2 regions of the Caballeronia sp. LZ043 genome follow, and region 2 is predicted to be linked to the other one. Evidence: riboswitches for the same ligand, from Rfam matches in the RefSeq annotation. Region 2 holds a riboswitch; the other holds the start of a gene.
What was found. Region 2 has a riboswitch for thiamine pyrophosphate ahead of QCE64_RS11495 (FAD-dependent oxidoreductase). Riboswitches for the same ligand answer to the same signal wherever they lie in the genome.
Positions count from the first base shown of each region.

Region 1: it holds a riboswitch for thiamine pyrophosphate, as region 2 does, so the genes downstream of both, thiC (phosphomethylpyrimidine synthase ThiC) here and QCE64_RS11495 (FAD-dependent oxidoreductase) in region 2, are expected to answer to the same signal.

Region 1 is NZ_JARUXT010000001.1:1,021,294-1,024,702, forward strand. Features, by position in the region: gene thiC (phosphomethylpyrimidine synthase ThiC) at 1-1,319, opposite strand, end outside; TPP riboswitch at 1,499-1,640, opposite strand; gene QCE64_RS04480 (EamA family transporter) at 1,903-2,844, shown strand; gene QCE64_RS04485 (DUF4397 domain-containing protein) at 3,187-3,409, shown strand, end outside.
Region 2 is NZ_JARUXT010000001.1:2,526,018-2,529,426, reverse strand. Features, by position in the region: gene QCE64_RS11500 (ABC transporter ATP-binding protein/permease) at 1-1,278, opposite strand, end outside; TPP riboswitch at 1,555-1,679, shown strand; gene QCE64_RS11495 (FAD-dependent oxidoreductase) at 1,904-3,064, shown strand; gene thiS (sulfur carrier protein ThiS) at 3,080-3,277, shown strand; gene QCE64_RS11485 (thiazole synthase) at 3,316-3,409, shown strand, end outside.

The DNA.
Region 1 (3,409 bases), 1.5 Mb from region 2:
ATCACCTGCACGTCGTGCTTCCACGCCACCTGCGTGAGCTCGCCGAGCGTCTTCAGTTCGCCGAGCTGGGCTTCGTCGTTGGCGTCGTAGATCGAGCCGGGACGCAGGCCGTCGCCGAGCGAGAACGAGACGTCGTACTGCTTCATGATTTCGCAGATGTCTTCGAAGTGCTCGTAGATGAAGCTCTCGCGATGATGCGCGAGACACCATTTCGCCATGATCGAGCCGCCGCGCGACACGATGCCCGTCATCCGGTTGGCGGTCAGCGGCACGTATTGCAGGCGCACGCCGGCGTGGATCGTGAAATAGTCGACGCCCTGTTCCGCCTGCTCGATGAGCGTGTCGCGGAAGATTTCCCAGGTCAGGTCCTCGGCCTTGCCGTTGACCTTTTCGAGCGCCTGGTAGATGGGCACCGTGCCGATCGGTACCGGCGAATTGCGAATGATCCACTCGCGCGTTTCGTGAATGTGCTTGCCGGTGGAAAGGTCCATCACCGTGTCGCCGCCCCAGCGGATCGCCCAGGTCATCTTGTCGACTTCTTCGCCGATCGACGACGTCACCGCCGAATTGCCGATGTTCGCGTTGATCTTCACGAGGAAGTTGCGGCCGATGATCATCGGCTCGCTTTCCGGGTGATTGATGTTCGCCGGGATGATGGCGCGCCCGCGGGCCACTTCGTCGCGCACGAACTCGGGCGTGATCGCCTTCAGCGCGTCCTTGCCGAACGCCGCTGCACCGAAGGCCTGGCCCGGATGCTGGCGGCCCATCATGGCGGCGAGCTTCTCGCCGTTCGGGCCGCTCTGCTTCAGGCTTTCGAGGTATTCGGCGCGCCGCTGGTTTTCGCGGATCGCGATGTATTCCATCTCCGGCGTGATGATGCCGGCGCGCGCGTAGTGCATCTGCGATACGTTCTTGCCGGCGAGCGCGCGGCGCGGCTTGCGATGCAGGCCGGGGAAACGCAGTTCGGCGGTCTTGTCATCGGCGGCGCGCTCGCGGCCGAAGTCGCTGGAGAGGCCGGCGAGTTCTTCGGTGTCGCCGCGCTGTTCGATCCATGCGCCGCGCAGCGCGGGCAATCCCGAACGGATGTCGATCTTCGCTTCCGGGTCCGTGTAGGGGCCGGACGTGTCGTACACGTAGACGGGCGGATTCTTCTCGCCGCCGAAGCCGTCGGGGGTGTCGGACTGGGTGATTTCGCGCATCGGCACGCGGATGTCGGGCGTCGAACCGGTGACGTAGACCTTGCGCGAGTTCGGCAGCGGCGCGATGGCGGCGGCGTCGACGACGGCGTTTTCGGACAGGAACTTGGGATTGGCATTCATGTGCTGTTTCTCCTTGCGACAGAAGTGAGCGCGTGGGCGCTTGCTTCCGTCCCATGCGAAGCAATAGGGACGATATTTTTCAGCACGAGCGATGACGCCGCCCGAACTGACTCAGGAGCTAAACAGGAGGAACGAGATGGAAAGGTACGGGCTCGGAAGAGGTGGCCGGATGCGGCAGGCCATGGAGCCCGAACGCTTCCCTGCGCTGGCATTATCCAGATCAGGTTCAAAGGGTATTTCTCACCCACGCCGCACGAAGCGGTTCGGTCATGTCAGGCCGGCCAAACCGCGATGCGCAACGCAGGACCCCCGCGTTAGCAGCCGTGACATTACACCGCGGCGTGGCGTCTTGGCAACCATCGGCGAAATCCTTCGAATGGGCAGGGCGCTTACTGCATAATGGCGGGCGCCGCAAATTCCGGGTTTTCCCGGAGCGCTTGCGGCTCATCGTGCGACCCTTCCCGCGTACTCCGTTTATCCCGCATTTCCTCGTTCTGCCATGCCGTTGAGTCTGGTTTTTGCTGCTGCGCTTTCGCCGGTTTTTGTCTCATCGATCCGGCGCGCAGCCGTCGCGGAGTAATGCATGTCCGCGCTTCCGCCGCCGCGCCTGCCATTCAGTTTTCCCGATCGTTTTCCGTTTCGTGCGCCGCGTTCCTTCAAGGGGCAGGTAGCGCTCGCGCTGGCCGTCGTCTACCTCGTCTGGGGCTCGACGTATCTCGGCATTCATCTCGCGCTCGAATCGTTTCCGCCGCTCTTGCTCGGCGGCCTGCGCAACCTGTGCGCGGGCATCGGGCTGTTCGCGCTCGCGGTGCATCGCAAGGCCGTGTGGCCGAGCGCGCGCGAAGTACGCAATGCGGCGCTTGTCGGCACCTTGCTTGAAGGGCTGTCGAGCGGAATGATGGCCTACGGCATGGGCACCGTCGGCACCGGCACTGCCGCCGTGATGGTCGCCACCGTGCCGCTCTTCGCGACCATCTTCACCGCGCTGTCGGGCCGGGGCGTCGCGCGCGGCGAATGGTTCGCGGTGGCGCTCGGCTTGATCGGCATCGTGTTGCTGAACCACGGCGATCCGTCGCCCAGTTCGACGGTCGGCACGCTCGCCATCCTGTGCGCCGCGATCTTCTGGGCAGGCGGCGCGCATCTGGCGGGCCGCCTGCCGCAGCCGTCCGATCTGCTGATGTCCACGGCGCTGCAGATCGGACTGGGCGGGCTTATTGCGACGGGCATCGCATTCGCCGCCGGTGAGCGGCTGACGCATGTCAGCCTCGGCGCGGGCGTGTCGTTCCTGTACCTGATGCTGATCGGTTCGATGGCCGCATATGTCGCGTACAACTTTCTGATCCGCCATACCAGCACGATCGTCGCAACGAGTTGCCTGTACGTGAATCCGGTGGTCGCCGTGCTGCTCGGCGCGGTGCTGCTGGGCGAGATCGTCACGCGCTGGACCGTCATTGCGACGGTCGTGATCCTGCTGTCGGTCGGGCTGTCTTTCTGGTTCGATCATCGCCGGCGCGGGCTGCTCTGAGCGCTTACTTTTTGTAAAAACCTCCACTTCGCGATGTTCTGCGCATGGCAGCGGCAGCTGCACGTCCGTTTCTCGCCTGCTCTCCCGAACAATTCCTCTAACAAATTCCAAAGCCTTGCTGCGCAAGGCTTTGCGGCACCCGCGCGGCGGGCGCGCACCGGCGCGGGGCATGGGCATTGCTCAGTGCAGGCACCGGAATGCGTGGCCTGAATTGCGCCGCCGAAACCGGCAAGGAAGGAAAACAGAAGGTCGGTCCGCGAGCGGGAAGGGGTAGACATCTGGACGTTCGCGCGTACCGGTCCGCGTAACGAGGTGGTCGAATACAACAAGGAAGGTGGAAACATGAAGCTCATCCGCACCGCAGCCGCGCTCGCCGCCGTTGCCTCCGTGCTGTCCGCTTGCGGCGGCAGTTCGGACGATCTGGGCAAGGAGATCGGCGTCACGCAGCCCCAGGTCCATTTCGTTCACGCGCTCCCTGGCGGGCCGAACGTCGACTTCTACGACAACGGCAAGATCCTCCAGTCGAACCTGGCTTATCCGACGGCGACCAATTTCGCCAACATCG
Region 2 (3,409 bases):
GAGCGCCCGCATCAGGGTGCTCTTGCCCGAGCCCGACGGTCCGACCACCAGCCAGCGCGAGCCCGGCTCCACCGACACGTTCGCCACCCGCGACAGCGGCGTGCCGTTCGGCAGCGCGAGCGTGAGATCCTTGGTCGTGAGCGACGGCGTGCTCGTGTAGTGCAGGTTAATGCCGCCGCGCGCGGTCGCCGGCGAGTTTTCCTCGCGGATGTGGGTGGAGCGCATCACGCGCTTGAATTCACGCAGACGATTCACCGTGGCGCGCCATTCGACCAAGGTCGAATAACTGTTGATGAACCAGGAAAACGAATCGCTGACCGTGCCGAACGCCGATGAAATCTGCATCAGCACGCCAAACGAGAACGCGCCCGCGAAGTAGCGCGGCGCCGCGACCATGATCGGAAAGATGATGGCGATCTGGCCATAGAAGCTCAGCACGAAGGTCATGCGCTTCGTGTACTTCATGATCAGCCACCAGTTGTCGCGAATGCGCTGGAAAATGGACTTGGCGGTCGCCGTTTCGGTCGTAATGCCGTCGTAGAAGGCAATCTGTTCGGCGTTCTCGCGCACGCGGATCAGCCCGAAGCGGAAGTCCGCTTCCACCTTCTGCTGCTGGTAGTTGATCGATACCAGCGGATGCCCGACCTTCTGGATGATCAGCGAGCCCAGGATCGCGTACAGCGCGGCGGCCCAGACCATGTAGCCCGGAATCGTGATCGGCGTGCCGCCGAGCGAGAAGGTCAGCGCGCCCGCGATGGTCCACAGGATCGTGATGAACGTGACCAGCGTGACGAGCGTCGAGAGCAGATCGAGCGAGAGCGAAAGCGTCGTGGTCGCGAAGGATTGCAGGTCGTCGCTGATACGCTGGTCAGGGTTGTCGGCGAGCCGGTCGCGTTCAATGCGATAGAAGGCCTTGTCGCCGAACCATTGTTCGAGATACTTGTTCGTCAGCCATTGGCGCCAGCGGAACGCCAGCATCTGCCGCAGATACCGTCCATAGACCGCGAGCAGGATGTAGGCGAATGCCAGGCCGGTGAAGATCAGCAGCAGGTGCGGGAAATCCTTGACGTTCTTGTTCTGCAGCGCGTTGTAGAAGTCCGCGTTCCAGCTGTTGAGCCGGACGTTGATCCACACGACCGTCATGTTGATCGCGATGATCGCCACGAGCAGGCCCCACGCGAAGCCGCGTTCCTCGGAAACCCAGTAGGGCTTGATGAGGCTCCACGCCGAGACTTCGTCGGCCTTTTGCTGAGTATTTTCGGTACGGGTGTCGATCATGAGCTTCCTGCCGATGCGCCCTTCGGGCGGCGGATTGTTGCGTGGTCGCGCGACGGGCGTGCTGCGCGGTGCGGCCGGCTGCGGCCTGCGGTGGTGTTCAGGGCAGCCAGTTTCGGGCCTGCAAATTGTTCCGAACTTGCCTTAACGCTCACTTAATTTCGCGCGCTCGCCGGCTGAACCGTGTTCGCGGCATTGTGCCAGAGTGCCGCCGCACAGGAAAAAAGCAGGGCGCAATCCCGGTTTGCAGCGCCTTTGCCTTTCATGTTCTAATGACCTTCGACGAAACAGGGGTGCTTTGCATGCATCGACGGCCGGAACCGGCCCTCACGCAGCGAGGCTGAGAGAGACCCTTTGCACCCGATCCGGGTAATACCGGCGAGGGAAGTTTCCGGAGAACGCGCGCCACCCGCGCCATTCCTCCAGTTTCTTCCGCACCTTGTTCTTTCCGTCCGGCGCGCATCCGCAGCCGGGCCGGTCTCTCCGCCCATGTCGTCCTTGTGATGTGCCGCAGCGCCTGCACGGACGGATCGGGCCAATTCTGCCTTCCTCCTTTCTGACGCAGCGTGAGGCATGAGCCTCGTGCGCACGCTTTATGTGCCCGCGCCGGCCGATAGGAGACATCGAATTGAACAGCATCCATCAGACCGCCGACCCCCAGGCGGATTTCGCCGTGATCGGCGGCGGGCTCGTCGGCCGGCTCGTGGCCTGGCAGCTGGCAGGCGCGGGGCATCGAGTGAGTCTTTTCGAGCGCGGCGACGCGCTCGGCTCGCAGTCAGCCGCCTGGGTTGCCGCCGCGATGCTGGCGCCGCTCGCCGAAGCCGCCAGCGCGGAACCGCTTGTGGTCGGGCTCGGCGCGGCATCGCTCGAACGCTGGCCGGGGCTCATCGCGCAATTGCCCGAGCCGGTCTTTTTCCAGCGCAACGGCACGCTTGTCGTCTGGCATGGCGCGGATCGCGCCGAGGCGCCCTTGCTCGAACGCCGGCTGCGCGCCAATTCTCCGGCCGGCCTGCTCGATGGCGGCTTCGTCAAGCTCGCCGGCACCCAGGTCGCGCAGGCGGAACCGGCGCTCGGCACGCGTTTCGCGCAAGGCTGGCTGCTGCCGAACGAAGGACAGCTCGACAACCGCCAGGCGCTCGCCGCATTGGCCGCGGGACTCGCCGCGCGCGGCGTGCGCACGCACTGGAACACGACGGTCGAGGCCATGCCCGACGCGCGCTGGATCATCGATTGCCGCGGCCTCGGCGGCAAGCCCGCCTGGCCCGCGCTGCGCGGAATTCGCGGCGAGGTGGCGCGAGTGCACGCGCCGGGCATCGGGCTGTCGCGGCCGGTGCGGCTGCTGCATCCGCGCTATCCGCTCTATATCGCGCCGAAGCAGGACGATCTCTACGTGATCGGCGCGACGGAAATCGAAGGCGAGGACATGTCGCCGGTGAGCGTGCGGTCCGCGCTCGAACTGCTGAGCGCCGCGTTCGCCGTGCATCCGGGTTTCGGCGAGGCGCGCATTCTCGAGCTCAACGCCCACTGCCGGCCGACCTTGCCGGATCACCGGCCCGCCATCGTCTGGGACGGGGCACGGACGGTGCGCGTGAACGGGCTGTATCGGCATGGCTTCATGATTGCGCCCGAAGTCGCGGACGCCGCGTGCCGGCTGGCGGAAGCGCTCATCGCCGGCAATGTGGCCAGCCACGCGAGCTTCGATGAACATCGCCGCGCCGCCCGCTGGCCGGAACTGCTGCATGGCGCGGCCGACACCGTTGCGACACCGGCGCCGGCGCTGTCGCACTAGACAAGAGACAAAGCCATGAACATCCACATCAATCAGCGCGCCTTCGAGCTGCCCGACGCCGCCACCGTCAACGAGGCGCTCGCCGCCTTCGGCGCGACACCGCCGTTCGCCGTCGCGCTCAACGGCCAGTTCGTCGCGCGCGGCGAGCACGCCATCCGTACGCTTTCCGCCGGCGACCGGCTCGACGTCGTGTCGCCCGTCGCGGGCGGCTAGGTCGCATGACGCATTCCGAAGAATCGAAGGATCCCATCATGACCACACAGACCGCCGACGTGCTCACGCTCTACGGCCAGTCGTTCCCGAGCCGGCTCTTGCTCGGCACGTCGCGTTATCCGTCGCTGCAAT